3 regions of the Desulfomicrobium aestuarii genome follow, and region 1 is predicted to be linked to each of the others. Evidence: predicted binding sites of a transcription regulator. Region 1 holds the regulator's gene; each other region holds the start of a gene.
The links. Region 1 encodes sigma-54, which starts transcription at its own class of promoters, with help from an activator protein. Its sites were predicted from a motif close to CTGGCACGGNNNNTGCTT; they were not measured.
Positions count from the first base shown of each region.

Region 2: the regulator sigma-54 is predicted to act here: its motif matches at 6,645-6,662, upstream of ACZ5AC_RS06065 (periplasmic heavy metal sensor).
Region 3: the regulator sigma-54 is predicted to act here: its motif matches at 1,663-1,680, upstream of ACZ5AC_RS06390 (PEP-CTERM sorting domain-containing protein).

Region 1 is NZ_AP042427.1:2,718,829-2,729,128, reverse strand. Features, by position in the region: gene ACZ5AC_RS12380 (manganese-dependent inorganic pyrophosphatase) at 1-65, opposite strand, end outside; gene ACZ5AC_RS12375 (hypothetical protein) at 170-733, opposite strand; gene ACZ5AC_RS12370 (PTS sugar transporter subunit IIB) at 866-1,330, opposite strand; gene ACZ5AC_RS12365 (PTS sugar transporter subunit IIA) at 1,333-1,743, opposite strand; gene rapZ (RNase adapter RapZ) at 1,761-2,648, opposite strand; gene ACZ5AC_RS12355 (PTS sugar transporter subunit IIA) at 2,672-3,121, opposite strand; gene hpf (ribosome hibernation-promoting factor, HPF/YfiA family) at 3,126-3,668, opposite strand; gene rpoN (RNA polymerase factor sigma-54) at 3,735-5,165, opposite strand; gene lptB (LPS export ABC transporter ATP-binding protein) at 5,278-6,000, opposite strand; gene ACZ5AC_RS12335 (LptA/OstA family protein) at 5,997-6,512, opposite strand; gene lptC (LPS export ABC transporter periplasmic protein LptC) at 6,528-7,064, opposite strand; gene ACZ5AC_RS12325 (KdsC family phosphatase) at 7,061-7,585, opposite strand; gene kdsA (3-deoxy-8-phosphooctulonate synthase) at 7,575-8,381, opposite strand; gene ACZ5AC_RS12315 (CTP synthase) at 8,378-10,027, opposite strand.
Region 2 is NZ_AP042427.1:1,323,588-1,333,887, forward strand. Features, by position in the region: gene ACZ5AC_RS06035 (ATP-binding cassette domain-containing protein) at 1-798, opposite strand, end outside; gene ACZ5AC_RS06040 (MlaE family ABC transporter permease) at 803-1,594, opposite strand; gene ACZ5AC_RS06045 (HAD hydrolase family protein) at 1,591-2,433, opposite strand; gene ACZ5AC_RS06050 (pyridoxamine kinase) at 2,430-3,302, opposite strand; gene ACZ5AC_RS06055 (HU family DNA-binding protein) at 3,414-3,689, opposite strand; gene ACZ5AC_RS06060 (YgiQ family radical SAM protein) at 4,077-5,933, opposite strand; gene ACZ5AC_RS06065 (periplasmic heavy metal sensor) at 6,043-6,600, opposite strand; gene ACZ5AC_RS06070 (nucleotide pyrophosphohydrolase) at 6,786-7,127, opposite strand; gene zraS (two-component system sensor histidine kinase ZraS) at 7,300-8,664, shown strand; gene ACZ5AC_RS06080 (sigma-54-dependent transcriptional regulator) at 8,661-9,998, shown strand; gene ACZ5AC_RS06085 (carbon-nitrogen hydrolase family protein) at 10,005-10,300, opposite strand, start outside.
Region 3 is NZ_AP042427.1:1,385,727-1,396,026, reverse strand. Features, by position in the region: gene ACZ5AC_RS06395 (efflux RND transporter permease subunit) at 1-1,463, shown strand, start outside; gene ACZ5AC_RS06390 (PEP-CTERM sorting domain-containing protein) at 1,715-2,551, shown strand; gene ACZ5AC_RS06385 (PEP-CTERM sorting domain-containing protein) at 2,711-3,556, shown strand; gene ACZ5AC_RS06380 (ThiF family adenylyltransferase) at 3,706-5,706, opposite strand; gene ACZ5AC_RS06375 (N-acyl amino acid synthase FeeM domain-containing protein) at 5,706-6,626, opposite strand; gene ACZ5AC_RS06370 (THxN family PEP-CTERM protein) at 7,218-8,051, opposite strand; gene ACZ5AC_RS06365 (hypothetical protein) at 9,293-9,607, opposite strand; gene ACZ5AC_RS06360 (IS4 family transposase) at 9,789-10,300, shown strand, end outside.

The DNA of each region.
Region 1 (10,300 bases):
AGCGCGATAGCGCTGCAGACGGTGTCGGAATCAGGATTCTTGTGACCGAAAACATAAACGGACATGGTATTCCTCCTACAAGGGTTTATTGACGAACAATAAGTTTGTGCCAAATATCACAATTATTCGCGGCTGCCAAGAGAGAACATTGTGAAGATATTGTCAAGGCTCAGAGCGTGAGCAGAACGCCGAGCACGAGGCTGGCGCCGGCCAGGGCGTAGGCCCGCGGCAGGCGCAGCGCCAGAACGGCTCCGGCGCAGGCCCCGATCCAGAGCATGGGCCACGTGGGCTGCGGTCCCCCGGATACCCATGGCGCGACCAGTCTGACGATTGCCAGCAGGGCCGCGGCGCAGGACAGGTAGAGGGCGAAGCCCAGGGCGAACATCTCGCCCATGGCCTGGAAGACCAGGCGGTCCGGCGTGTAGGGGTGGTTCACGCCGCGCCTGTTCCAGATGATGAGCCTGTTGTAGCTCAGGTTCTGGCGCTTGCGGTAGCGCTGTTCCACCCAGGAGCCCAGATAGGCCAGGGGGAGGGAGAGGACGAGTATGATGGCCGTGACGCGCATGTCCGCTTCGGGCACACAGGCCAGCACGCCCAGGGTGGCGGTCAGGGCCAGCAGGCCGTGGGGCGGGATGAAGGTGCCGGCCGGGAAGAGGTCGAGCCACAGGAGTTCGAAGAAGATTCCGGCGTTCAGGGGCGGCTGCAGCCTGAAGGTCAGGAGCGCCCAGAGCATGGCGGCGAAGAGGGGGCGGTGGACGAAGCCCAGGTCAAGGGCGAAGCGGGTCAGCCAGAGCAGGGCAAAAAAAAACCGCCTCCGGCCAGAATGGTGAAGTCGTGAGAGGTGATCATGACGGTTCCGGGTGGTTCATAGGTTGACCTTCGGCGTGGCCGTGGGCACGCAACGGAAATCGATCTCCACTTCGTGGTCCGCGAAATACTTGAGACAGCTGCGGTCGTCGGGCCCCAGGGCGATATGCTCGCAGACCTGCTCCTTGCCCGGCCCGTAATGCAGATTGCCGATGTTGACCTGGGAGAAGGGCAGTCCGGCCATGTGCGCGGATCTGGCATCGGCGCAGGTGGAGAACAGCACCAGGACGTGCTGTGAGACATTCCCCTTGAAGACGCGGCGCAGGACGTCGGGCGTTTCGGCCACGGTGCAGCAGACGAAGGACACGTCGCTCGGGACGGCCAGGCTCATGATCTCCTGCCTGAGGGCGTCGGAGGCCAGGTCGTCGTTGGCCACCACCAGGGTCTTGGCCCTTATGTGCGGCAGCCAGGCCTCGATGACCTGGCCGTGGACCAGCCGGTTGTCGATGCGGAACCAGATCACGCCTAGGCCTCGCCGATCTTTCGGGTCAGAACCTCGCCCGCGAGCACGATGCCCTGGATGCCGGCGTTTTTGGCATTCTGGGCCAGCTGGGTCAGCTCCTGGTCGCGCATGCCGAGGATGCGTAGCAGCATGGGCAGGTTGACCCCGGTCAGGACGTCGACCTTGCCCGGCTGGAGCAGGGACAGGCCGATGTTGGACGGCGTGCCGCCGAACATGTCGGTCAGGATGATCACGCCTTCGCCCGTCTCCATCCGTTTGACGGCGCTTTTCAGGTCCGTCAGCAGGGTGGCCATGTCCACCGCGCCTTCCACCGCTATGTGGGCGCACTGTTCCTGCGGCCCCAAGATGGTCTGGGCAGCCTCCAGCAGATGCTGGCCGAACTGGCCATGGGTCACCAGAATCACTCCAACCATTCTTCCTCCAGAACGCGTTATCCGAGACTGAAATGCCGATGCTCCACAGAGACGGTGTACCCGCGCGCCCTCAGGTGGGCAAGCACGGCCTCTGTCACGGCCACGGAGCGGTGTCTGCCGCCGGTGCAGCCGAAGGCCATGGTCAGGCGGTAGCGCCCTTCCCTGGCGTAGAGGGGCACGGTGAAGTCGAGAAACTCCAGGAGCCTCTTCAGGTACTCCCGGCCGGGTTCGCCGTCCAGGACGTAGCGGGCGATGGCTTCATCCTGTCCGGACAGGGGGCGCAGGTCCTCGACGAAATAGGGGTTTGGCAGGAAACGCAGGTCCATGACCGTGTCGGCCTCGGCCGGGGCCCCGTACTTGAAGCCGAAGGAGATGAGGTGCACGCGCATGCCCTGGCTCAGGCTGGCGATGCTCGCCCACTTGTCCTGGATGACGCGGCGCAGGTCGTGGACCGAGTAGTGGGACGTGTCGACGACCAGGTCGGCCTGGTTACGGATGGGCTCCAGGATCTCCCGTTCCCGGTCCAGGGCCGCTTCCAGGCCCAGGTTGCCCGTGGCCAGGGGGTGGGGTCGGCGCGTGGTGGCGTACCTGCGCAGCAGGACCTGGTCCGAGGAGTCCGTGAAGATGATGGTCGGGCGCACCGACAGCTTCTCCATGTCCTGCAACACTTCCCGCCACTGCCCGGCGAAGTCGGGCTGGCGCAGGTCCATGCCCATGGCCAGGCCCGGGTAGTCCGTGGACGAGGACGAGAAGAACAGCTCGATCAGGGCCGGGGCCATGCGGGCCGGCAGGCCATCCACGCAGAAGAAGCCCATGTCCTCGAAGACGCGCAGGGCCGTGCTCTTGCCCGAGCCCGACATGCCCGAGACGATGACGACGTTTTTCGGTGCGTTGCGCATTTCCATGGCGGGGGTTCCTTGCACAGGCTTCAGACGGACTGCAGCAGCCGCCACAGCCCGTCGCCGCCTTCCGCGTCGGCGAAGGCCTGGCGGAAGGCGTTGTCCTTGAGCAGGCGCGAGATGGTGGCCAGGATCTTCAGATGCAGGCCCACCACGCTGGAGGGGGCCAGGACCGTGAAGAAGATGGTGGCCGGCTTGTGGTCCAGGCTGGCGAAATCGACGCCTTCGCGGCTGCGTCCCACGATGACCATGACCTGGTCGAGGCTGTCCAGCTTTCCGTGAGGGATGGCGATGCCGTCTCCGATGCCCGTGGTGCCCAGCATTTCCCTGTCCAGGAGCACCTGGGCCACCCGCACGGGGTCAACGCCCGGGAATTTGCCCGGGAGCGGGGAAACGAGTTCGGCCAGGACCTCCTTCTTGGTCCTGGCCGAAAGGTCGGAGATGATCAGGTCTTTATCCAGGTATTCGGCAAGCTTCATGCCCTTATACCCCAGGGTCGATGAGGCCGAAGTCGCCGGTCTTGCGGCGGTAGATGACGTTGACGCGTTCGTTCTCGGCGTTCAGGAAGACGAGGAACTCGTTCTCCGTCTTGCCGAGCTGCATGGCGGCCTCTTCGACGACCATGGGCTTGGGCTCGAAGTGGTCGGTCTGCTGGATGCTCTGCCTGCGCTTGCCCGTGGTGTCCTCGTCGAAGCTGATGACGTCCATGCGCACGGTGTCGCCGCCGGCCTTGCGCTTGCTCTTGTCCTTGTCGCGGACCTTGCGCATCTGGGCCTCGAGCTTGTCCCACACCATGTCGACGGTGGAGTACATGTCCTCGCTGTCCTCGCGGGCGGAGATGTGCACGTTCTTGCCGGTCAGGACGACGTCGGCGATATGGCGGAATTTCTCGACTTCGAGGTTGACCTGCAGTTCGGCGTCAGGGGTGCCGGCCATGAACTTGCCGAGCTTGCCGAAACGGTCCTTGGCGTACTTGCGCAGGTGGTCGGAAGGGTCGAAGTTCTTGAAGTTGAAGACTATCCTCATGGAATCCTCCTCGTCAGTTGAGGGTCAACCCCGCGTCTTCCCGGAAGGGCGGCGAGGGGTGGAATATCAAAACACCTGCTTGCGCTTGGATGACGACTCGATGCCCAGGACGGCGCGGTATTTGGCCACCGTGCGGCGGGCGATGTTGACATCCAGCGTTTCCTTCAGCACCGCGGCGATCTTCTCGTCGCTGTAGGGGTGCTTGGGGTCTTCCTCGCTGACCATCTTCTTGATGATGGCCTTGACGGACTCGGAGCCCACCTGGGTGCCGTCGTCCATCTCCAGCGCGGAATTGAAGAAAAATTTCAGTTCGAAGATGCCGTGCGGGGTGGCCACGTACTTGCTCGTGGTGATGCGGCTGACCGTGGACTCGTGCATCTCGATGTCGTCGGCCACGTCCTTGAGTATGAGGGGCTTGAGCTTGGTCACGCCGTGCTCGAAGAAGCCCCGCTGAAACCGCACGATGCTCTCGACCACCTTATACAGGGTTCTCTGCCTTTGGTGCAAGCTCTTCATGAGCCACATGGCCGAACGCATCTTGTCGTGGAGGTACTCCCGGTCCGGGCCCTTCACGGCCAGGCTCGTGTCGTCCATGTAGTAGGGGCTCAGCTGCAGCTTGGGCAGGCCGTCGTCGTTCATGACGATGACGAAATCGCTTTCGTACTCGTACACGAAGACGTCGGGGCTGACGAAGACGGTGTTGTCGCTGCCGTAGCTCGCGCCGGGCATGGGGTCCAGGGTCTGGATGATGTCAAGGTAGGCCTTCAGGTCCTCCATCTGGATCTTGAACTTGCGCAGGAGCGGCTTGTAGCGGCGCTTCTCGATATCCTCCAGATGCTCGTCCACCAGTGAAACGAGGATGGGGTCGTCCTGGCCCAGGACCTCCAACTGGATGAGCAGGCACTCCTTGGGGGAACGGGCGGCCACGCCCACGGGGTCGAAGCGCTGCAGGCGGTGCAGGACGGACTGGACCAGGGCCAGGGGCGAAAGGGTCTCGGAGGCGATCTCCTCGGCGCTGGTCGTCAGGTAGCCCAGGGAGTCCAGGTTGCCGATGATGGCCTCGCCGATGGCCTCCTCCTCTTCGGTGATGTTGGAGAGGCAGAGCTGCCACAGGAGGTGGCCTTCCAGGGAGGGCTTGCCCGAGAGCCTGGCCTCGTAAGACATCATCTCCTCGAGGGCCTCGGTCTCCTTGAACTGCACCTGCTTGGTCGTGCTCGAAAAGTCGCCGAGGTAGTTCTCCCAGTCGGCGTTGCGCATGAGCTCGGCGTCGTCGAAGGACACGTCGGCCCGTTGCTCCACGGGCGGGGCCTGGGATTCGACCTCCTCGGAGATCTCCCGCGGCGCTTCCTCAAGCATCGGATTTTCCAGCAGTTCCTGCTGGACGGCTTCGAGGAGCTCGAATCGGGAGAGCTGAAGCAGCTTGATGGCCTGCTGCAGCTGCGGGGTCATGACCAGCTGCTGCGTCAGCTTGAGGTTCTGTCGGAGTTCAAGGCCCATAGTGTCTCTGTCGTCCCAGCGTAAGATGCAGTGTTGTCGTCGGCGGATTCATCCAGCAAAGACTTTGCCACAGAAGGCAGGTCGTGGCAATCCTTGGGAAATCGGCACCCCGCTAAAGGCTGAAACCCTCGCCGAGATAGACCTTGCGCGCCCCGGGGTCGGCGACGATCTCGTCGGGGCTGCCGCTCAGGATGATGCGGCCGTCGTACACTAGGTAGGCGCGGTCGCAGATCTGCAGGGTCTCGCGCACGTTGTGGTCGGAGATGAGCACGCCGATGCCCTTGGCCTTGAGGCCCTCGATGATGGTCTGGATGTCGTCCACGGCCAGGGGGTCGATGCCGGCGAAGGGTTCGTCCAGCAGGATGAACTTCGGGTCGCGGATCAGGGCGCGGGCGATCTCGAGCCTGCGGCGCTCGCCGCCGGACAGGTAGGCCGCCAGCTGGTCCTGCAGGCGGGTGATGCCGAGCTCGTCCAGGAGCCTGTCGGCCGTGCGCTTCTGCTCCTCGGCCGAGAGGCCGGAGTATTCCAGGATGAGCTGCAGATTCTGGCGCACGGTCAGCTTGCGGAAGATGGAGCTTTCCTGGGGCAGGTAGCTCATGCCCAGGCGGGCGCGCTTGTGCAGGGGCCAGCGGGTGATGTCCACGCCGTCCAGGGTGACTTCCCCGCGGGTGGGCGTGACGATGCCGGCGAGCATGTAGAAGGTCGTGGTCTTGCCGGCGCCGTTGGGGCCGAGCACGCCGACGACCTCGCCCTGGCGCACGTCGAGGTCGATGTCGCGGACCACGTCGCGGGCCCCGTAGCGTTTGGCCAGCTGGCGGCCGGACAGGGTCGTCACGGCTTGAGCTCCTTGGTGTCGGCCGGGGTGTTGAAGATGGCCTCGACCCGCTGCTTGCCGCCCAGAACCTCGCTGCGGTTCTCGCGCATGTAGAGCTTGATGACCTCGCCCTGGATCTTGTTGGCGCCTTCCATCAGCACCGGATCGCCTTCGAGGGTCAGGATTTCCGTGGCCGTGTCGTAGGTGGCCTTGTCGCAGGTGCCGGAGCGGCCCTTGTCGGCCTTGAGGCGGACATTGCCCTGGGAGATGATTTTCTTGATGGAGCTCTGCTGGTCCATGGCGGTCTGGGTGGAGTTGCCTCCGCCCTGCTTCTTGTCGAGGAGCACGGTCAGGGTGTCGGACCACATCTCGACGTCTTGGCGGATGACGTGCACCGACCCGGAAAAGACCACCTGGTCGCCTTTCTGGGTATAGGTCATGGTGTCGGACGTGATCTTGACCGGCACGGTCTTTTCCGCTGCCCACAGGGGGGCGGCCCATGCCAGGAGGAGAATCAGAATGAGTGAACGCATAGATGTCCCCGCTCGTCAGTTCAGGGTGACCTGGACGTTGCCGCGGGCCAGGATGTCGCCCGTGTCCAGGAAATATGTCAGGGCGTCGGAGCGGCCCTGCATGGAATCGCTTGAAATGTCGATGTTGCCGGACAGAACTAGGGTGCGGTTCCCGCCCGTGTAGTCGAGGGTGTCGGCGCGCATGCGGTATTCCCCCCGGGTGGCGTTGACGCCGTCCCACATCCTGGCGCGGTCCTCCTTCTGCCAGACCTGGCCCTTGGGCGCCGTGACTTCGACGTGCTCGCCGCCTTCCTCGCCCCAGTAGGTGATGACGGGGTCCGTCAGGGTCAGTTCGTCTCCGGCCTCGGCGTAGTTCGCCCCGGCAGCGCTCAAGTTCCAGAGCTTTTTGCCGTCCTTGCCCTGGCTCAGGTTCACGCCCTTGAGGCTCAGGTCAACGTCCACGTTGCGGGCGATGTCCGGGGTCAGACGCTCGGGCCACAGCATGCGCCAGCCCAGGACGGCGATGCCGGCCAGGATCAGCAGGGCGATGACGACCGCCAGTGCCCGTTTCATGCCGTCAGCCACTCCCGCCACATGGCGTCGAGCTTGCCCTGGGCGCGCAGGATGAAGTCCAGGGCCTCGCGTACGGCGCCGTGGCCGCCCATGGCCCGGGTGGTCCAGGCCGCGAGCTTCAGGATCTCGGGGCGGGCGTTGGGCACGGCGATGGGGAAGCCGACCATGGACATGGGTGCGGCATCGACCCAGTCGTCGCCGACGTAGGCCATGTGGTCGAAGGGGATGCCGGTCTTTTCGGAAATCTCGCGCATGGCCGGCACCTTCCGGTGGTGCCCGTAATAGTAGTGGCCGATGCCCAGTTCCGTCACGCGCCGCTTCACGGCCGGGGACTCAAGGCCCGTGATGACCGCGAACTCGATGCCGGCCTTGGGTCCGAGCTTGATGCCCAGGCCATCCTGGACGTTGAAGCGCTTCATGACGCAGCCGGACTCGTCGTAGTACAGGCCGCCGTCGGTCAGCACCCCGTCCACGTCCAGGATCATGAGGCGCACGTCTTTGGCCAGGCGCTCAGCATTCATTGGGGACGCTCCAGATGGCCGCCAGCTCAGAGAGCAGGGTGCGGGCCTTGGCCAGGGGCCAGGAGTTGGGGCCGTCGCACAGGGCCTTGTCCGGGTCCGGGTGGATTTCCATGAACAGGCCCTGGCAGCCGCTGGCCACGGCCGCCCGCGCCAGGGGCGGCACGAACTCGCGCTGGCCGCCCGAGGACGAGCCCTGGCCGCCCGGGAGCTGCACCGAGTGCGTGGCGTCGAAGATGACCGGGCAGCCGAACTGCTTCATGATGACCAGGGACCGGAAATCGACCACGAGGTTGTTGTAGCCGAACATGGAGCCGCGCTCCGTCAGCCAGATGCGCGTGAACCCTTCGGAGCGGATCTTCTCCACCGGGCCGCGCATGTCCCACGGGGCCATGAACTGCCCCTTCTTGATGTTCACGACGCGCTCGGTGCGGGCCGCGGCCAGCAGCAGGTCCGTCTGGCGGCAGAGGAAGGCCGGGATCTGCAGCACGTCGGCCACCTCGGCGGCCAGGGAGGCCTGGCGCGGCTCGTGGATGTCCGTGATGATGGGCAGGCCCGTGCGGCTCTTGATCTGGGCCAGCCAGTCGAGCCCGGTGTCCAGCCCCGGCCCCCGGAAGCTCCCCCCCGCGGTGCGGTTGGCCTTGTCGTAGGAGCTCTTGAAAATGAGCGGCAGGCCCAGCTCCGCGCAGATGGCCTGCAGCTCCACGGCCACGGTCATGGCCACGTCGAGGCTCTCCAGGACGCAGGGTCCGGCGATGAGGAAGGGGCGGTCGGCGACCAGCTCGGCGCAGTCGATCATGGTTCCTGCTCGGGTTTCTTGTTGGCCACGGCCGCGGCGATGAACTCGCGGAACAGCGGGTGGGGCTGCATGGGCCGGGAGGTGAACTCGGGGTGGAACTGGCAGCCCAGGAACCACGGGTGGTCCTTGATCTCCACGATCTCCACCAGGCTCTTGTCGGGCGAGGTGCCGCTGATGGTCAGGCCGGCCTCCTCGAAGCGCTTCTGGTAGGCGCCGTTGAATTCGTAGCGGTGGCGGTGGCGTTCGGAGACTTCGACCTGGCTGTAGGCCTCGAAGGCGCGGGTGTCCTTCTCGATGACGCAGGGGTAGGCGCCCAGGCGCATGGTGCCGCCCTTCTCGCTGGCCATGTCGCGGCGCTGCACGCACTTTTTGCGGAAGTCGAACCACTCCTTCATCAGATAGATGACCGGATCCGGCGTGGTCAGGTCGAACTCCTCGGAGTTGGCCTTGGCCAGGCCCATGACGCTTCTGGCGTACTCAATGACCGCGCACTGCATGCCCAGGCAGATGCCGAAGAAGGGCACCCTGTTCTCGCGGGCGTAGGTGATGGCCGCGATCTTGCCCTCCACGCCGCGGATGCCGAAGCCGCCGGGCACGAGGATGCCGTCGGCGCCGGCCAGCCGTTCCGCCACGTTTTCGGGAGTGATCTCCTCGGAGTTGACGTACAGGAAGCGGATGGCCGCGTGGTTGGCCACGCCGCCGTGGGTCAGGGCCTCGTGAAGGCTCTTGTAGGCTTCCTTCAGGTCAACGTACTTGCCGACGATGGCGATGGTGACCTGGGTCCTGGGGTGGTGCAGGTCGTGGACGAGGTCCTTCCAGGCCTGCAGGTCCGGGTTCTTGGCGGCCAGGCGCAGCAGTATGGCGATCTTCTGGTCCACGCCCTCGTTGTAGAGGGTCAGGGGCAGCTCGTAGATGTGGTTGACGTCAATGGCCGTGAACACGGCGTCGCGGTCCACGTTGCAGAAGAGGGCGATCTTGCGCTTGATGTCGTCGCCGAGGTTCACCTCGGAGCGGCAGAGGATGATGTCGGGCTGGATGCCCAGGCTGCGCAGCTCCTTGACGGAGTGCTGCGTGGGCTTGGTCTTCAGCTCGCCGGCGGCCTTGATGAAGGGCACCAGGGTCAGATGGATGTAGAGGACGTTGTCCTTGCCCAGGTCGGCGCGCAACTGGCGGATGGCCTCCAGGAAGGGCAGGCCCTCGATGTCGCCGACGGTGCCGCCGATCTCGACCAGGGCCACGTCGAGGTCGTCGCTGGCCAGGCTCAGGATGGAGGATTTGATCTCGTCGGTGATGTGCGGGATGACCTGCACGGTGCCGCCGAGGTAGTCGCCGCGGCGTTCCTTGGTGATGACGGTGTTGTAGATGCGGCCCGAGGTGTAGTTGTTGCGCTGGTTCATGCTCGTGCCGAGGTAGCGCTCGTAGTGGCCCAGATCGAGGTCCGTCTCGGCGCCGTCGTCGGTGACGTACACTTCGCCGTGCTGGAAGGGGTTCATGGTTCCCGGGTCGACGTTGATGTAGGGGTCGAGCTTCTGAATGGTAACCCTAAGGCCCCGCGCCTTGAGCAGGGCCGCGATGGAGGCGGCGGCCAGCCCTTTTCCCAGGGAGGAGAGCACCCCTCCGGTCACAAAAATGAATTTGGTGTTCATCACGTCCTCGTGCGCCTGAAAGTTCTTCTGCCATCGTCCGCGCGGGGATGCGCGGAATCCGTGGTTCACAAAACAAATGGGCCACCTGCCGGCAGCCCGAAATTCGACAACCAATATGTCCGCCGGGTCATTTGGCAGCGGACTTCCTGCTTGTCAAGCGGCCCTGGTGTCCTGCAAACACCTCAGGTCTGCATAGCAGAAAGCGTGCGGAGTGCAAACAGCGGCAAGGGGGCATTTTCGGGCTTGCGCCGGTGTTGCTAGGCCTGTAATGGC
Region 2 (10,300 bases), 1.4 Mb from region 1:
ATCGATCTTGCGGGTCAGGGCCAGTCTGTTGTGCAACCCCGTCAGCTCGTCGATGAGCAGCTCGTGGCCGTGGGTGTAGGGATAGAGCTCCGGGTCGGCCGACTGTTCCAGGGCGATGGGGGAGCCTGAAAAGACGATGTGCCCATCATCCAGGATGTTCACGGTCTGGGCGATGTAGAAGATGTCCGGGATGTCGTGGGTGATGATGACCGCAGTGAAATTCAGCTTCTCGTAATAGTGGTGGATCATGGAGAAGACGGTCTTCTTGCGGATGGGGTCCAGGCCCGTGGTGGGCTCGTCGAAGAAGATGATCTCCGGCTCCGTGACCAGGGCCCGCGCAAGGGCCACGCGCTTCTGCATGCCCCCCGAGATCTGCTTGGGGTACATGTGGGCCACTTCCTGCAGTTCGAGCTGCTCGATGCGCGCCCTGACCTTGTCCTCGATCTGGCGGCGCTTGAAGACGAACTTCTCCCGCAGGGGCAGGGCGATGTTCTCGAAGACCGTCATGGAGTCGAAAAGGGCGTTGTTCTGGAACATGTAGCTGCAGCGCTTCTTCACGGCCGAGAACTGGCGGCGGTTCATGGTCGAGTAGGCCTGGCCGTCGAAGACGATGTCGCCGCTGTCGGGCTCGATGAGTCCGATGATGTGCTTGACCAGGACGCTCTTGCCCCCGCCGCTCTTGCCGATGATGGCCGTGATCTCGTTGCGCCGGATGTCCAGGGAGGCGTTCTTCAGGATGGTCCTGCCGCCGAAGGCCTTCGTGATGTTGCGCAGTTGGATGAGTGGTGTCTCGCTCATGGGCTCACATCAGGAAGGAGGTTATGACGTAGTCGGCGATGAGGACGTACACGCAGGACTGGACCACTGCCGATGTCGTGGAGTTGCTGACGCCTTCGGCGCCGGCGCTCGACTGGTTCTGGTGGGTGTAGTAGCCGCAGTAGCAGCAGATGGTGATGACGATGAAGGCGAAGACGAAGGACTTGATGAAGCCCCCCGTGACGTCCTCCAGGAGCAGGCTCGACTGGATCTTGCTGAAGTAGATGCCCGAGCGGGTGCTCAGGAGCAGGGACGAGAAGTAGCCGCCCATGATGCCCACGCAGTCGAAGATCGCCGTCAGCAGCGGGAAGCATATCAGGGAGGCGATGACCTTGGGCGTGACGAGGTAGCGTACCGGGTCCACGTCCATGGTGGACAGGGCGTCGATCTGCTCGGAGATGCGCATGATGCCGATCTCGGCGCTGATGCTCGACCCGGCCCGGCCGATGAGCATGATGGCCGTCAGCACCGGCCCCAGTTCGCGCACCAGGGACAGTGCCACGGCCACGCCGAGCATGCCTTCGGCACTGAACTTGATGAGGGTGTAGTAGCCCTGCAGGCCCAGAACCATGCCCGTGAAGAAGGCCACAAGGATGATGATGTTCAGGGATTTGAAGCCGATGAAGTGGATGTTGTAGAGCACCTTGGGCAAAAGCTTGCGCACGTGGATCATGCCGAGGACGGACATCAGGGAGAATACTCCCCACTGTCCCACGTTGCGTACGATGGACAGCGAAGTTGCCCCGATCAGCGCGGGGAAGGCGGATAAGCTTTTCATGAACGCTCTGCGTCTGCCTGCAGCAATTCCGTATAGTGCGCGATGGCTCTGGCCACCGCATCGCTGGTGTTCGGGGCGGTGATGTACGTGTCGTCGCCCAAAAATGAATTTTCGATCTTGAAGGGCACATGCGCCATGTCGAGCATGTCCCTGTCGTTGTGGTCGTTGCCGATGGCGGCGATCAGCGCGTCCTGCATTCCGTGACGGTCGATGATATCCCGCACTCCGGCGGCCTTGGAGACGCCCGCCGCGAAAATCTCGATCCACACGGAGTGGCCGTCCAGGGGCGAGGTGGCCCTGATGACGCTTAAGCCCGCGAACTCCCGGGCGAGGCGTGCATGCAGTCCCTCGTCCGCTGCGTCGACGACAGCCAGAACTTGCGACGCGGTGTCCATGTCCGGGCAGTCGTCCATCTCGCGCCCATGCGCCGCATGCAGGGCCAGCCTGCGCTCGAAGTCCTCGACCGGCTTCAGGCCCCGCCTGTAGGCGAAGCCATGGTTCCTCGGAAAATCGTCATGGACCATGAAGTTCAGTCCGAGCCCGCGTAAAGCAGAACAGATAGCCTGAATTTCGTCCGCCAACAAGCGTGAAGAACGCAGCACCTCCCGCGTCCCCCAGTGCATGACCTGATTTCCCGTGGACAGGACGATGTAGTCGGCAGGAAAGCCGTGCGGCAGGCAGGCTTCGGCCGAGTGCAGGGAGCGTCCCGTGGCGATGACCCGCAGGATCCCGCGACAGCCGAGGGTCCCGAAGGCTTCGAGGTCCTCGGGGGAGATGCGTCCGTCGCGCAGCAGGGTGCCATCCAGGTCGCTGACGAAGATGCCGCGGTACGGGCTCATATCAGTTCGAAGCTGCTCATGGACACGGGGGCGTTCAGGCTTGGCAGCACCCGCTCCAGGAAAACGCCTTCGCGTTCCGGAAAATTGTGGCCGAATGTCGTTCTGATGGCCATGGACACGAACTGTACGGCCCTGTCCAGGGACAGGGGGAGCGAGTCGCCCTGCAGGAGGGAGCCGCATATCACGCTGGCGAAAATATCTCCAGTCCCTGGGTAACATGCCGGAATATAAGGGCATGCAACTTTCCAGTAGCGGCCGGCCTCGCGGTCGTAGGCCACGACGGAGGTGCCCCTGACGGAGTCTTCGGGCACGCTGGTGATGATGACGCAGCGGGGGCCCAGATTCGAAAGGGCCCGGGTCCAGGCTTTGATCTCGTCCGTGTCGGACGGCGCGGGCAGGGACGACTCGCCCAGCAGCAGGCCCGCTTCGGTGATGTTCGGGGTGATGACGTCGGCCGAGGCGACGAGGCTGCGCATGCCGGCAACCATCCCTTCGGCCATGGTGTCGTAGAGTTTCCCGTCGTCGCCCAGGACCGGGTCGACGATCACCAGCGTGTCAGGGTTTCTGAAGTCGCGGATGAAGTCGCGGACGATGCCGATCTGCTCGACGGAACCCAGGAAGCCGGAGTAGATGGCGGCAAAGGACAGGGACAGCCTGCGCCAGTGCGTGATGATGAGGCGCATGTCGTCCGTCAGGTCGCGGAAATGGAAGTCCGTGAAGCCGCCCGTGTGGGTGGAGAGGATGGCCGTGGGAAGGCTGCAGACCTGTATGCCCATGGCTGACATAATAGGGATCACTGCTGAAAGTGACCCCCCGCCGAATCCGGAGAGATCGTGAATGGCTGCTACGCGCTGGATAACGGAATGCAATGCCGGAGCTCCATGACACGGCATTCAATCCTTCCTGGGGAGACCGATTGAAACCGTCGTTGAAAGTGTGCCGCGAGCAATTGCGCCGAAACGGCCTGCTGTCAACGGGTTTTAGCTGTTCAGGAAATCCAGCAGCCCTTTGCCCGCCTTGAAGAAAGGCATCTTCTTGGGCTTGACCTGCACGGATTCGCCGGTCTTGGGGTTGCGGCCGACGTAGCCTTCGTACTGCTTGATCTTGAAACTGCCGAATCCGCGGATTTCGATCCGATCCCCGCGCAGCAGCGCGTCGCGCATGGAATCGAAGAAACTGTCGACGATGGTCGACGCTTCATCGTTGGAGATTTTGATTTTTTCTGCAAGGGACTGGATAAGTTCGCTTTTGTTCATCTTCTGCTCCGGATTGCGATTCATGGATACTGCGGATCGCGGTGTGGTTTCCCTCATGCCGGCATGTCACATCCCTGCCATCACAACGCTTGCTCTTCGGTCATGTCCGTGACGCGCGCGGCGTTCCTCCGAAAATTGAACCCTTGATAATAAAAACCAAGAACTTTGGGAAGTTATTCTGGACATGTTTGCAAAAAAAAAAATTGCATTCGGGCACCGTGCGACCGGACCTGACGGCTTCCAGCCCGGGGAAAGGCAGTCGGAAATGTCACTTGTGTCTGATATTACAGCCGAAAAATAAAAAAGACAACTATCTTCTTGAAAAGACAATCATAAAAATAACGGCCCGGTCTTCGGGCGCGAGGTGCCTCGGAAATGGGGAAAGGGCTAGCGTTTTGCGCGCCGCGAGGATTTTCCGGCGGGTCTTTGCGCCTTCGCTGCCCGCTCGCCCGGTTTCGGGCGCGGGCAGGCGGATCGGCAGGCCGCGGGACGGAGAGGCCGGTGTGGCTTGGCGGACTCGTCCCGCTGACGCGCGGGCCTGTGTTCTTCGGGCGGCATGAGGATGCGGTGCTGGCGCAGTCGTTCCTCGTCGGTCCGGGCCACGTGGACGGGTTTGCCGTCGGGGGTGATGCCGGCCACGAACATGGCCGTGGCCACGGCGCCGGGGATGGGGATGAAGCACTGCACCTGCCGGGGCTTCCAGCCGCGGGCGGCGAGCCAGCGCCCCAGGGCGCGCATGTCCTCGTCGGTGGTGCCGGGGAAGGCGCTCATGAGGTAGGGGATGACGTACTGCTCCTTGCCGGCCCGCTCGGATTCGCGGGCGAAAACCGTCAGGAATTCCTCGAAGACGCGGATACCCGGCTTGCGCATGAGGCGCAGCACGTTGTCGCAGACATGTTCCGGCGCGATCTTGAGCTGGCCGCCGACGAATTCGCGCAGGTATCCCTGCAGGGCGGGCATGTCCTGCAGGGCCAGGTCGAAGCGCACGCCGCTGGCCACGCGTAGCCCTTTCACGCCGGGCATTTTGCGCAGCCGGCGCAGGAGGTCCAGGTGGGCCTTCTGGTCCATGCGGAAATGGGGGCAGACCGTGGGCGTCATGCAACTGGCGCGCTTGCAGGGTTTGTCGTCCTTGGCGCACTCGGCCCCCCACATGTTGGCGCTGGGGCCGCCCACGTCGGAGATCTGTCCCCGGAAACCGGGGCTTTTGGTCATACTCCTGACCTCGTCCTCGATGGAGGCGCTGCTGCGCGAGGCGATGCGCCGGCCCTGGTGCAGGGCCAGCGTACAGAAGGAGCAACCGCCGCCGCAGCCGCGGTGGCTCGTCACGGAGTCGCGGATCATCTCCTCGGCCGGGATCGGCTTTTCGTAGGCCGGGTGGGCCTTGCGGGCGAAGGGCAGGGCGTAGAGGCGGTCCATCTCTTTCGTGCTCAGGCGTTGCGCCGGCGGTTCGACCACGACGACGCGGTCGCCAACGCGCTGGACGGCCCGATCCGTCCCGTCGTGGACCTGCTTTTCCATGAGCAGGGTGGCGTGCATGAGGAGCTTCGGGTCGGCCACGATTTCCTCGTGGCCGGGAAATATGATGTCCGCATCGACGGCTTCGGCGGCCGCGCCCGTCGGCGCGGTCACGGTGCCGGGGATGCCCGTCAGGTCCGAGCCCCTCTCCAGCCGCAGGGCGATGTCAATGAGGGCCCGTTCGCCCATGCCGTAGACCACGGCGTCGGCCTTGGCGTCGAGGATGATGGGCTTGCGCAGGGCGTCGGTCCAGAAATCGTAGTGCGTGATGCGCCGCAGGGAAGCCTCGATGCCGCCCAGGACCAGCGTCAGGCCGGGGAAGGCCCGGCGCAGGAGGTTGGAGTAGACGATGCACGCCCTGTTGGGCCGCGCCCCTGCCAACCCGCCGGGGGTGTAGGCGTCCTCGGAGCGCTTCTTGCGGAAGGCCGTGTAGTGGGCCAGCATGGAGTCGATGGCCCCGGCCGAGACCCCGGCGAAGAGGCGCGGACGGCCCATGACGGTCAGATCCTCGGGTCCGCTCCAGCGCGGCTGGGTGACGATGCCGGTGCGCAGGCCGTGGGACACGAGGGTCCGGCCCAGGAGGGCCATGGCGAAGGACGGGTGGTCGACGTAGGCGTCACCGCTGACCAGAAGCACGTCGAGCTCGTCCCAGCCCAGGCGGATCATCTCGTCGCGGGTCATGGGCAGGAAGGGGGGCTGGGCCAGGGAGGGGCGTGTGAAAAGGCTCATGGTTCGGGGCTATAGGCTGCACGGGAGCGCGGGGCAAGGACAAAAAAGGCGGCCCGAAGGCCGCCAGGAGGGAGATCGACGCAATGGCGTCATGCTGTGCGGGTGAGGACTAGATGTTTTCGCCGACCGGGCCGGAATCATCCGTGACCGGGTTCATGGCGCTGGGGGCATAACCGCCCATGCCTCGATGGCCGAAGTCGTTCTGGCCGTAACCGCCCATGCCTCGGTGGCCGAACCCGCCCTGACCGCGTCCGCCCATGCCGCGGTGGCCGGGGCCCATGGGCAGGTCGATGCCCACTTCCTTCTGCACGCGGGATTCCAGGGCGTCACGCTTGGCGTGGATCTGGCCTCGCAGGTCGCTTATTTCGCGCACCAGGGCGGTGATGGCTTCGGGCTTGGTGTTGGGGTTGCCCGAAAGGGCCTTCAGCAGGGTGCGCTTCTCCCACATGGTGTCGCGTAGGGGCTGGGTTTCCTTGCGATGCTCGTCGAGGATGGCCTTCAGCAGGTCCTGCTTTTCCTGGGTCAGCTGGGCCACTGCCGGGTTGCGGTCCAGAGCCTGGCAGTCGCCGCGTCCGCCCATGCCGCGCATGGGGCCCGCGAAGGAGAGGGTGCTGACGGCGATGATGCCGACGATGGCCAGGGTTGCTATAATGCGTGTGCTTTTCATGATATCCTCCGGTGGTTGATGTGACATCGTTTGTGCACAGAGAATATCAAAGGCCGTGCCAAGTCTGTTTTTTTCGATTAACTCCCTGAGTTGAATAAATTTATTTATCTAAATCGATATTCGGGCAGGATTCGGGACGACCCGGCGGATAGAAACTGATCACTCCGGGTGCTCCCCCTGGTCAGTTATTGACCATCCGCGTCCCGGGTCAGCTTGGGGTTGTTCCAGTGCCGGTCCTTGTCGCGCTTCGTCTTCTTTTCCAGATTGCTGCGGACGGCCTCGGTCAGGTCCACGCCGGTCTGGTTTGCGATGCAGGTCAGCACGAAGAGCACGTCGGCCAGTTCGTCGGCCAGGTCGTTCTTCTCGGTACCCTTGAAACTCTGATCCCCGTAGCGCCGGGTCATGATGCGGGCCACTTCGCCGACCTCCTCCATGAGGATGCCGAGGTTGGTCAGTTCGGAAAAATAGCGGACCCCGTAGGTCCTGACCCATGCGTCGATGTCGTCCTGAAGTTCGCGAAGTTGCATTGCCCCTCCTTTTTCTCCCGCCTACGAAATACCGCCCGGCCTGGCAACGCACACCCGGCAGGGCGCCAGGCAGGGAAATTGCTATGCATCCCCTTCACTGGTACCCTTCCTTTCACACCAACAACGCGGGAATATCATGGGAACATCCGGCATACGACCCGCGCGAGGCACCATGGACGCCACACACACGAAAGCCGCGGGCGCGGCAGTGCCCCCCGGCTACCGATGGGCCCTGATCGTCCTGGCCGTCGCCGCGGCCCTTTTCCTCATCTGGATTGCGGTCCAGGGCCGGGCGCGCGAGCAGCGGACCATCGCCCGCATCCTGACCACCCAGGGCGAGACCCTTATCCGCGCCGTCGAGGCCGGCCGGCGCATGGGCCTGCGCGGCCTTGAGGGGCGGCAGTTCCGCCTGCGCGCCCTGATGGACGAGATGGTCCGCGAGGGCGACCTGCGCTTTGTGGCCGTCATCGACGAAAGCGGCAACATCGAGAGCCTGAGCGAGGCAGAGGAGGACGGCGCCGCCGCACAGGCCGCGTCCCTATCCTCGCTGTCGGCCACGGACGAGGCCGCCTGGGTCATCCTGCGCGAAGGCCGGGATCCGATCTTCGTGGTCTTCCGCCTGTCGCGGCCGCCCCGCCGGCCGATGCGCAACTCCATGCACGGGGGCATGCACTCCCCGGAACCGCAGCCCGAGGGGCGAGTGACCATCGCCGTGGGACTCGATGCCACCCTCTACCTGCAGGCCGCGCGCAAGGACGTCCTGACCCTGGCCATGGCCGCAGGGCTCGGGCTGACTCTCGTCTTCGCCGGCGGCGCCTCGGCCTTCTGGCGGCGCAAGGTGGCCGCCCTGCAGGACGAGGTGGCCCGCCAGGAACGCCTGGCCGCCATGGGTACCCTGGCCGCGGGCGTGGCGCACGAGATCCGCAACCCCCTGAGCTCCATCAAGGGGTTCGCCACGTATTTCCGGACCAAGTTCGAACCCGGCTCCAAGGACCATGAGCTGGCCGAGGTCATGATCGGCGAGGCGGACCGGCTGAACCGCGTCGTCTCGGAACTGCTCGACCTGACGCGCCCTTCGGAGCTGCGGCTGGCCGACACGGTCCCGGCGGAGCTGCTGACCCATGCCCTCAGGCTCGTGGAGGACGATTGCCGATCGCGAGGCATCGCCGTGCAGACGCGCTTCGGCGACGTCGGCCCGGTTGCGCTGGACGCGGACCGCATGCTGCAGGCCGTCCTGAATCTGCTGCTGAACGCTATCCAGGCCATGCCGGACGGCGGGACGCTGAGCGTTTCGGCCCAGGCCGTGCGAGACCGCCTGGAACTGCGCGTGGCCGACACGGGCCCCGGCATCCCGCGGGAGGACCTGGACCGGGTCTTCGACCCCTATTTCACCACCAGGAACCAGGGCACGGGGCTGGGGTTGGCCACGGTGCGGACCGTCGTCGAGGCCCACGGCGGCCGCGTGCGCATCGTCTCGGAGCCCGGGCGCGGGACCGAGGTGACCCTGGATCTGCCGAAACGAGGAGAGAAAAGATGAAGGCGCGCATTCTCGTGGTCGACGACGACCGGGCCCACCTGACCATGCTCACGGCCATGCTCGAAAGCTGGGGCTACGAGGTCGAGACGGCCCCGGACGGCTCGGACGCCGTCGACATGGTCCGTCGGAAGGCCTACGACGTGATCCTGACCGACGTGCGCATGGCCGAGGTGGACGGCATCGAGGCCCTGCGGCGCATCAAGGCCTTCAACCCCTGCCTGCCCGTGCTGATCATGACCGCCTACTCCTCCGTGGACACGGCCGTGGGCGCCCTCAAGGCCGGTGCCTTCGACTACCTGCACAAACCTCTGGATTTCGACGAACTGCACGGCGGACTGGAACGGGCGATGGAGCACGGCGGCCTGCGGCAGGGCCAGGAAGGGGAGTCGGCCCCGGCCCCGGCCGGCATGATCGGGTCGGCGCCGGCCATGCGCGAGCTTTTCGCCATGATCCGGGCCGTGGCCCCGTCCGAGGCCTCGGTCCTGGTGCTGGGCGAGTCCGGCACGGGCAAGGAACTGGTGGCCAAGGCCCTGCACGAGGGCAGCCCGCGCGGTGCGCGTCGCCTGGTCACGGTCAACTGCGCGGCCCTGGCCGATAATCTGCTGGAAAGCGAGCTTTTCGGGCACGAGAAGGGCGCCTTCACCGGGGCCCAGCGCCAGCGAGACGGCCTTTTCGTGCAGGCCGACGGCGGGACGCTGTTCATGGACGAGATCGGCGAGATGCCCGTGGCCCTGCAGGCCAAGCTGCTGCGGGCCCTGCAGCAGGGCGAGGTGCAGCGCCTGGGCAGCGACAGGCCCGTGCGCGTGGACGTGCGGATCATCGCCGCCACCAACCGCGACCTGCAGGCCGAAGTGGCCGCAGGGCATTTCCGCGAGGACCTTTACTACCGCCTGAACGTCATCGCCCTGCGCGTTCCGGCCCTGCGGGAAAGGTCGGAGGACATTCCGCTCCTGGCCAGACATTTCCTCGACCGCTTCGCCCAGCGCAACCGCAAGAGCTTCCGCGGGTTCACCCCCCGCGCCATGGACCTCATGCTGCGCCACGACTGGCCGGGCAACGTGCGCGAGCTGGAGAACGCCGTGGAGCGTGCGGTCATCCTCGCCCCGGGCGACATGATCACGGAAAGGGACCTGCCCGCGGGCCTGCGCGCCGACGAGCAGGGGCAGGATGGCCCCGGACACGCCGCAGGGCTGTCTCTGGAGGACGCCGAGCGCGAGGCCATCGCGCGCACCCTGGAACAGGTCGGGCACAACAAGAGCGAGGCCGCGCGGGTGCTGGGGGTGACCAGGGTCACCCTGCGCAACAAGATGAGGAAGTTCGGACTAGACCTGTGAGAGGCTTCAGTAGCGCTCGGGGGCGTAGCGGTCGGCCGCGCGGTTGTCGGCCAAGTCCGTTTCCACCAGCTGGATGAGCAGGCCGGCCTGTCCGTAGGGCTGGTGGGCCAGGCAGGTGCCGTCGGGGGCGATGACGCTCGTGGCCGACTCCTGGCAGGCCAGGGCGTAGTTCACGCTGGCGAAGTAGACGCCGTTCTCCGCGCTGCGGCAGATCATGGCCTTTTCGTAGTAGGGCGCGTCGGGGTCGCACCAGTGCCGGGGCGTCTGCCCGGCCACGTTGCTGCCCGTGCACTGCGGGTGGA
Region 3 (10,300 bases), 1.3 Mb from region 1:
CGCCGCTGATCATGGCCATGGCGCTGTCGGACGTGGTGCACATTTTCGCTCATCTGGACCGGGATCTGCTCGAAAGTTCGAACAGTCCTGCGGAAGCCCTCGGGACAGTTCTGCAACGGATCATCACCCCGAGTTTTCTGTGCAGCCTGACCACGGCCGTGGGGTTCATCTCCCTGGTCGTGAGCGACATCCCGCCCATCAGGGACTTCGCCTACACGGCGTCCCTGGGCATGGTCTTCGAGTTCCTGTTCTCCTTTCTCCTGCTGCCGCCGCTGTTGCTGCGCTGCAGACCCGAGAGCGTTTTCACCCACGAACGACATGGCACGGCATTCACCACGCCGCTGAAAACCCTCTCCGATTTCGTCCAGCGCCGCCCCCGTTCCATCTGCGTCGCCACGGCCCTGCTGATGGGCATTTCCGTATGGCAGGCCATGGGCATCAAAGTCGAGACAAACCTCCTGGAGTTCTTCAAATCCACCACCCCTCTGCGCCAGGACCTGGATTTTGTCGAATCTCGACTCAGTGGTGTCGGATCTCTTGACATATCCATCAAGGCGCCTTCTCCCGACACCTTCCGCGACCCGGCCGCGCTGCGCGTCATCGAACGCCTGCAAGCCCATGCCGGGACACTGGCCGGAGTGGACCGCACCATGTCCTTCGTCGATTTCCTCAAGGACATGAACCAGGCCTTCCACAACCAAGACCCGACATTCCACGCCCTGCCCGACAGCCGCGAGATGGTCTCCCAGTACCTGCTTCTCTACGATTCCGACGACATCGAGGATTTCATCACGGCGACGTATGATCACGCCCGCGTCCTGGTCCGCATCTCCGAGCACAGCTCGGCAGGTCAGGCCAAGATCATCGAGGATTTGCGCGCCTTCATCGCAGGCATGGACGCGGGCGGTCTGGAAATCCGCATCACCGGCCGCGCCGTGCAGGACGTCAACACCATCGACGCCCTGGTCTGGGGCCAGGTCCAGAGCCTGGCCATGGCCGCGGCCGTGATCTTCCTCATCATGTTCCTGGCCTTGCGCTCCTTTGCCACCGGTGCCCTGAGCATCATCCCCAACATCTTCCCCATCGCCCTCAACTTTGGGATCATGGGCGCACTGGGCATACCGCTGAACACGGCCACGGCGCTCATTTCCGTTGTGGCGCTGGGGATTGCCGTGGACGACACGATACATTTTCTGACGGAATACAACCGCAAACGCGCGAAGAATATCCAAGTCCGAGATGCGCTTCATCAGGTGACCATGGAAAAAGGAGTGGCCCTGACGGCGACCTCGGTCATTCTGACCATCGGCTTTGGAGTGCTGATTTTGAGCAATTTCACCCCCACTATGAATTTTGGGGGGCTGAGCGCTCTGATCATGATCACAGCCTGGATCGGGGACATTATAGTTTTGCCGGCATTGATGCTCTCCATACGATTACTCCATCATCAAAACTCGATGTAACATATTCTTAAATAGTTATGTCATTCCTTCCGAACGCCCCTCCATCGACAGGCACTCGTCTTGAAACTTGCTTTTGAAACTTTCGATCAAATCATTACCTAGGTCAGGGCTTCCTCAAATCTTGTCGACAGTCTTTACACCCCCCGGGGGGAGAACGAACGTTAGTTCATTTTTATGAATCATATCAAATTATTAGAACATGGCACAGATAATGCTTTTTATCCAGCAAAACCTTTATTCTGGAGGAAATTATGCTTCGATTAACTAAACTTTTTACGGTGGCCCTTTTAGTTTTCCTCCTTGCAGGAAATGCTTGGGCCTTGGCAACGTTGGGCGCCGGACAGAACGACATTTACTTCTCCAACTGGGAAAATCTTATCAAAGGGGAAGGGAACACCAACCAGAATGCTGTTGAAATCGGTGACTATTTCATAGGCATCGCGAGCATCAACAGAATCGATTTTTCGGCCACAGGCCAAGCAACCGACTGGGCGCCTGTTATCAATCAGCAATATCTCCAGGGATTTTTTTACACTCAGATTGCGGACATTATCGAAGAATCTAACAGAATTGTGTTTGCCGCTCCCGATACTGACGATTATGGTTTTGGCGTGATCACTGACGATGACTTGGCAGCAGGTGTCGTCCTGAAATGGTTTGAATCTGCAACAGATATCAATTTCGGACTCGGCGCCACAGTTTCTTCCACCGTTGCTGACGCAACTGACGGCAGCTTATGGATGAGTCTTTCTATCGATGAAGGGTACTGGTGGAGCAACGCCCCCGCAATTATCCCTCAGGGCAACGGCGTAGAAATTGGCAGCTCCTACTATGGGCTCAACTTAGTCGCGGGGTCTGTTGGTGGGCTTCAGCTCATCAATGACCCGAGCGAAGACCTTTACAATGATTTCGTGAACTTCTACGGCGACGCGAAGATCAAAAATATTGACACTAATGAACCAGGCGCAGGCCTTTGGAGCTTTATCAGCACTGACCCTGCAGTTGTAGCCACTCCCGAACCCAGCACCATGCTTCTGCTCGGCATCGGCCTCCTCGGACTGGGTGCCGTAACCCGCCGCAAGAACTGAATCACATTCGCGATAGCCACTCTCAACCGGGAAACTCAAGTTTCCCGGTTTTTTTATTTCATCTGGAGAAAAATCTGGCCAAGTCAAACCTGTGCGCAATTCGGCATAATTAATGCTAAAGCATAGGCATAAGGTAATCCAACCACAAGGAGTTTACTTATGCGAAAGCTGATTGCAAAATATGCAACCATTGCAGGGTTGATCTTTATCACTGCGTCTCCGTCATGGTCAGTGACCACGCTGCCCGAGCCTGTTTTCCCCAATGCAATTCAATACGATGATTTTTTCTCATATTCGGCGAGGATACTGACTGAGCTTGGCTATGCCGGCTACGATGTTTCCACCGGAACAGGAGGATTAGACCTCTTGTTGATGACAGGAGCGAATGGTGCGACCAACACCGGCGTGTTAGGCGGCCTATATGACTTTCAAGACCCTGTGGATTATGACAACCCCTCTACGATCGGCACGTGGAGCGCCCCGGTAGACCAACTTGTCAATTACCTCCACGACGCGTTCAGTCCGTTAGTCAACATTCCCGTCTTTACATTTGATCTGAATCAGAATGCTGCCAATCCGAATCTGACCGTAACATCTTACATGACTATAAGAAATGGCGAAAGCATCATAGAAGACTGGGCTTTTGACAGTGTGAATGATCACTTATATAATACAAATAACAAAGTAACAGCCCCTGGAACAATAACAATTGAATATCCTGAAGGATCATTCATTACAGTAGACAACAACAAGGGTAGCGGCAAAATGGACTTCATCGTCTACTCTCCAACAATGGATTTAAGTAAGTACTACGATAAAGGATACACTTTTGATGTTTACTTTGAATTTTTCGGTCTTAACAATGGATTCGAAGAACTTTTTCTGACTGGGACATTCTCGCCTCCTCCGCCGAACCCGGTTCCTGAACCAGCAACCTTGACTCTTCTTGGATTGGCGCTGCCTGTCCTGGCTCTTGCCGCTCTCAGACGCAAACAGCGCAACTAACTCCCTGCCTGCAAGAAAATCACGGGAACCTCTGTAATTCAGAAGGTTCCCGTGATTTAAAATGTTCAATTCCGAGATAATCTGTCGACAAATATTACACCAACTCCACGGAACTGCACTCTGCACAGCAAACGCGAATCGACATACCGTTATTCGCGCATAGCCGCCTCCACGGCCTTACGCCATGTCCCGTATTCAATCGGACGCCCGTAGCCGATACGAAACAGCATCACCTGCCCTTCCCTCCTAAAATCAAACTCGGGGAAATGACCGTCGAATTTCGGCCAAAGGTCGTGCAGCATATCTCGGTGCTTCATTTCAAAACCCTCCTGCCCGTCCAATATCCACCGCAACCGGAACAGCGTCACCGCCGTCATAGGCTGCATGGCCAGACCAAGATCAGTCAGTTTGAGCCAGCACCGCTGCAATGCTCTGCCGCCGGATATGAAATCTCCCCATCCCATGCCCGGAACCGTAAGCAGGCACGCCGCACCGCTGTTTACGATGCCCTTGGCAGAATGTGAGGCCACGATACGGCCAAATCCCAGTGCGTTGGCCAGGCGCATGCGCTCCCAGTCACGGGTCAGCTTGAGGAAAGCCTCTCCCGCCGCACCGCCGTACAGATTCTTGAGGGGCAGCCCGTCGAGTTTCTCCAGGGTCTCGGCGTCCGTGAACCGCACCATGGAATTGAAATGCTCGTGCAGCCCCCGGTGTTCCGTGCGGATCCTGTCGGCCTGAAAAACGACCTTGGCCAAGGACTTCAGTTTCTCGCCCTTGACCACATGCAGCCTGCAGCCGAAAGCCTCGACCTCGACGCGCAGGCGGTCCAGGATGCCGTCGGAGACAACCTTGCGCTTGTAGAGCCTGCGATTGGTGCAGCGCTCCCAGATCACATCGGCCAACGGATCCTCGGCGCCACCCTCCGAAAGACAGACTGTGGCTACGAGGTTGTCGGGACCGATCTTTTCCGGCAGCTCCACCTTCGCCCCGAATCCGAGAGTTCCGGCCGCCAGAGCCGCGTTTTCGGCCGCCGCGCCGCAGGCGATGAGCGTCGCTATCTGGCGGACATTGAAAAAGGATGTGTCCGCCTCCGGGACCATGTGCACAGCCAGACCCGTAGGCAGGGTGCGGAATCTCCACGGCTGAGCGTTGTCGCCCGAAGGGGCAGCGGCCGCAGCTGCGGCAAGATAGCGGAACCCTTCGTAGGATAAGGGAAAAGCCCCGTTGTCCGCCGGCCTGGGCGGAGCCTGGTGCCCCCTTCGGCCATCCTTCCCCAGGAGGAATTTCGTGGCTACGGCCAGCTTCAGCCGCTGCAGGGGATTGCGATTTCCCTTGAGGAGCTTCCCGGAACGGAATGCGTTCAAATACGGATCGAACTGCATGTATGCCGGCACCGGCCGGACACCGGGACGGCCCAGCACCAGCCGCACGGCCTCCATGCTGGCCACGCCGGCGCAAAGCTGACAGGCTATGTAGGAGGACGGCCCCTTCCTGCGTTGCAGGCTGACCCGTGAGCGGTCAATGTACCGGAAATGCATGCCCTTGGGTGAGAGGCCCATGGCAAAGCGCAGAAAGCACTCCTCCTCGCTCATGCCCTCGCGAATGTCGAAGTACTCGTCGAAAGACATGCCACCCGGAGAAAAGACCAGCACGGCCGTGCTGAAACCCAGGGGACCAGCGGTAATGACCGGGACACCCAGTTCGCGCGCGCGCATGAAAAGCTTGCGCCGGATGTCGAAGGCGAAAAAATCGAGGCTGTCCACGACCACATCTGCCCCGCGCAGGAAGGCGTCCAGGTTTTCCGGAGTCACCCCCGCGGGGAACGGCTGGAGGACGACATGCGGGTTGATGGCCCGCGCATGGGCGCTCATGATCTCGAGCTTGGAACGGCCGAGGCTCACCGTTGACGCGCCGAACTGGCGATTGGTGTTCACGAGTTCGAACGTGTCGGGCTCGGCCAACCGAAAATGCCGGAAACCCGTCCGCACCAGAGAGATGAGATGCTGTCCGCCAACGCCTCCCAGCCCGGGGATGGCCACGACGGCCCTGCCGACGGCATCCTGCTCATCGATACTGATCAGGCCGTGATTTCTGGCGAACGCCTGGTCCTGAAACTCCCTGGCAGTCTTCGGCACGCGGTGTTCCGGCATCATGCTCTCCCGACCCGACCGCCTTCGGAGGCCACGTCCGACTCAAGCGGACAAACCAGCGACGAGGGAACGTTCAGGGCCTTGTGATAAAACCATTCCAAGTAATCGATCTGCTCGTCCGTCAGACCGCAAAGCACCTCCGGTCTCTGCTGAAAGAAATAGCGAGCAGCGTCGTAATCCATAAACTCCTCGCGCTCATAGCGTAATACATCAATATCTTTATCCACCTTAGAACCGCGCATCTTCAAAAAAAATGTGGCCAGATCCGTCTCGAAGTCATCCGTATTGTATGTTTCGAGCATGTTCTGAGCGTATGTGTCAAAATTTGCGCGCATAAGAACGGCAGGAGCACCGACCCAAGGGTAATATTTTTCTTCTCCAATCTGTTCACAAAGCATGATGTCGGCATAAAAACGCACGTGTTTTGGATTCACTGTCAAACACAGGTCGTTAGCACCAGTCATGAGCCCGTAATTGATGATGGCTTTGTAGAGATACATGACGACATTGCGGCCACGCAGGCTCCTCTCCGTGGCCAGAGAACCGATCTCGACAAGCCGTCTTCCCTGCTTCCGCAGACGATTCGCCTCTTCGCGGTATAGAGAGTCGAGTGGCAACCCGAACAAAGGGGTGTCCGGAATGTAGGAGATGGTCGAAATGACATCATGATAGGATTGAAAGACGAAAACGCATGTCTTCGGCAGAAAGTTATGAATATTGTACTGTATCGCCAAGGGATGGGATTTTGTGATGTACCCCTGATCTGAATACTCCTCATAGACCAGGCGAAAGGCCTTGAAGAACTCCTCCTTGGTCTCTGCAATCTTGATGGCCGGCCTGTCTATGTCGTCAAGCTTGGCGGAAGTCAGGGCGGAGCGCCTGATACGGATGGTGCGTCTGCGTTCGATGGAACGGTCCATGTTTACCCCCTTGAGCAATGAGCGTTGCGAGGCCGTCGCCATGCAGACATCTTCGATGCAACTTTGCACCCTTCATCCGAGGACGCCGCTACCCCGTCATCACGTACTCCGGAAACCTTCTCAGCCGCGGCTCGACAGGCATGCATGCAAGGTCAGAGCCGCAACGCACGGTTTCCCACACCACCTCAAAATCGCCAGTGACGCCCGCCAAGGCCGACAGACTCAACGCCGCACGAACCCTGAGCATGACTTTGCCACCTAGTGGACATAACATACATAATATATCGGATAAAAAAAAGATTTTATTACATAAAAATACTTATTACCTGAAGCCTGCATCACCTCTTCGTGCCGGACTTTTCCGCAACTTTTCACTGCAGCCCGCCAGGGCTGGACATCCACGCACCGAAGCCGACGGGTGAACCACACGCTTTCGAACTGACCGGAACCAGAGGCACTCGCGACACGATCCTCGACGAGGTCTTGCATGAAGGATTGCGGCAGAACCCTGGGCTGTCTATCCCTTACGAAAGAACCAGCAAAAAAGGGGAGCCGCAGCTCCCCTTCATCATTTTCAGGAAACGGGTCGACTCAGCTGTGGCGGCGCCTGCCAAGCACGCTCAACCCGAGAAGACCAGCACCAAGCAGGAGCATGGTGGACGGTTCGGGGACAGGATTTGGAGTCGCGCTGATGGATACGTAGAACGGAGCCACGGTAAGCGAATCCTCGGTCGTGACCCAGCCGATATACTGCCCATTGACCTGGCCTACAGAAGCGCCATTCGGCAGATTGTTTGTGATGTACGTGGCGTAGGGATCACCCCACGTGGCTCCTATGGGCTGGAATCCTGATCCCGTGAACATGTAGGAGTACGTGTAACCATCGTAACTGAACGAACCAGAAGTGGCCGACGGATCCTTCAGAACGAAGATGTCGTTAGGCGTCGGGTTGCTGTTTGGAGTTTCGAAGAAGTAGAAGTCGATTGAAGTGGAAAACTGGAACAGGTTTGCAGTATTGTCAGGCAAGTATGGAGAAAATTCAATTGTCGCTGTAATGAGAGCAGAAGTGAGAGTCTTGTAACTTGCGTCAATTGAGTTGTTGAAATGAGTAACCGTGATTACCGGCTGCGGAACTGGCACTGCCGGACTGAGAGCCGTAACTAGATTTGAACCGGAAACAGCAGGACTGATCACGATCTTGCTTTGTTCGCTTGTATTGATGGGCAGAGTGCTGTCACCCCAAATCAGCGTCTTTCCGCCATCCTCAATGCGCACGGTGCTGACACCTGTATCGGTCTGCGTAAACGAGGCGAACGTGGCATCGTTGAGATACTCCCACTGCGTGACCATGGTGCCTGCAAAGCCGATGTTCGCGACAAAGAGCAAGACCCCCGCCACAATCGATGTCATGAGTGCTCTCTTCATAATGTCCTCCGAGGTTGAAACTTTGTCTTCGTATTATTCGTTCAATTCTGGTAATGCAAAAAAAAGGCTAAAGCAGGAATAATGATTAAATTTAGATTGTTGAGACAAACTCAAGGCGAATTCAAACGCCAATCCTCAAAGAATGTCGACAACCCTTACACCGCACCCTAGATATTTTACTGACGAATCCATAAGTCACTGTTATTAATGATGCAAATTTGCAATTCACTTGAAATATTCACTCTGAGATTCATAATTAATTATTTAATTCACAAGAAGAATCATATAATATGAATATATAAGCCAAAACATACAACAAAAATGCAGCCTATATTGATACAAATTTACAAAAAGAAGCACATCAATACATAATAATGAATATTAATTTACTATATTGCCTATACATTATCAAATTAAAAACACATGCACATTTTCAAATTAGACGCACTCAAAATCACTGACAAGTAAATTTTAATTATCCGCTTGAAATTACTAAATGTCTTAAAATTTTAGAACCACGTCTCGAATCGGGCAAAATATTCAACTGACAAAAATGCAACAACTCCCTAAACAATTTCTTTCAGCAACAAACAGACATTGGCAAAAAAACTATCCGAAAGACGTCTTACCGGGTACGGGATGGCTCCGCGCCTGCGCCAGTTCAAAGACTTAAACCTTGGCACCTGAACAAACAATTGAAGCGATTTTCCACTTGTGCGGCCATGCTGCCCCGAGCGAACGGACGACAAAGCGCACCTGTCCCCAAATGCCAACTGCAGCCCGATGACGCGCGACGTACGCTCGTTGAAAGCCTTGTGCGAAAGAACGAGAAAAGGCTTGTGACAGCGCAATGCATCACCCCACATTGATGTACAATCGAGAAGAATGATATCGCACCGATCTGGAACCCATGAAGCGTGATCTCTCACAAGCAACCTGCCTTACAAAAAGAAAAGACAATCAAGTCACGTACAACTTTACAGATACCAACAATGCATCACGTTAATAACGATTAAAATCGACAAAGTGATATTTTATTATATGAGCACAAAATTTGAATAATATTAAATTACTTCAGCAACACTCACATTAGACAAAAAAAAACATGTCAAAATTACCGATGCTTACCACATGACGACCCGTAATACATGCTACTTCTTTAACACACCACAGTGACTACCCATGCGATCAGCATATCTACCTCGCGAAAACGACGGCCAGGAGAAGATTCCCCTCAAATGTCAAACCAAGTCATAGCCACCGTAAAGAACTCCGACAAAAATCCCCAAATTGAAGGCACATACCCACCTGGTCCACGTGTTCATGATCCTCAAATATGACCACGCCATGGCCGCGATGGCGAGGAGAATCACCACCAGCCAATTCAAGTGACCACCACCCCACAGCAGCAACTCATTGGCGACATAAACCTGCCCATATCCGAGCAATCCTCCGTGGAGAACAGAGATCACTCCACGCTGGCTCAGAATATCATCCAGCGCCTGCATGGCCAAAGACGTGACGACTGCGGCTACAATCAGAAGTAATTGAACCACTCAGGACCCCAAATCTCACCTCAATTAGAAGATAAATAATTAACTCGACTTTCGGGGTTGTTAGTAAAGTCGGAGAAAAAGAAATCTATCGAGAATAATTGAATATTTTGATTGAGGGGATCCCTCTTCTGTAGTAGTTCTTTTGTTACCACGCATTAGAACACAAAAAAGGAATCCCCGCATGCAAACTACAAATAATGCCATCGATTTGCAACTCATTAAAAACGAGTGTGAGAGCAGAATTGATTCGTTTTTCAGTCAGTTCGGAATTGCGACCATTGCGCGAAATTCAAGCATCAAGAAAGCAAGAGGATATTCTGCTTTGACTATTCTTCTGAACATCTTTGTTCTTCCGTTTATCGGAAAGAATATCTACCGAAGCATCGTCATCAATCCAAAAAGCGATGTCGGAAAAGATGCCATCTATGAGTTCATGCGCTCAAGCAATTTCGGTTGGAGACGATTCTTGCTCAAACTAGCCTTTGGCGTTCATGAATTTGTTGACGGTTTGACGAGTAAAGGTCGTGAATCCGTGCTTATTCTCGACGATTCCACCATCGAGCGTCCCAGATCGAAGAAGGTTGAACTGCTGGCCAAAGTTCATGACCATACGACTGGGCGATTCCTCAAGGGTTTCAAATTGCTCACCTTGGCATGGTCCGATGGATCGACCCTGTTGCCTCTCGACTTTGC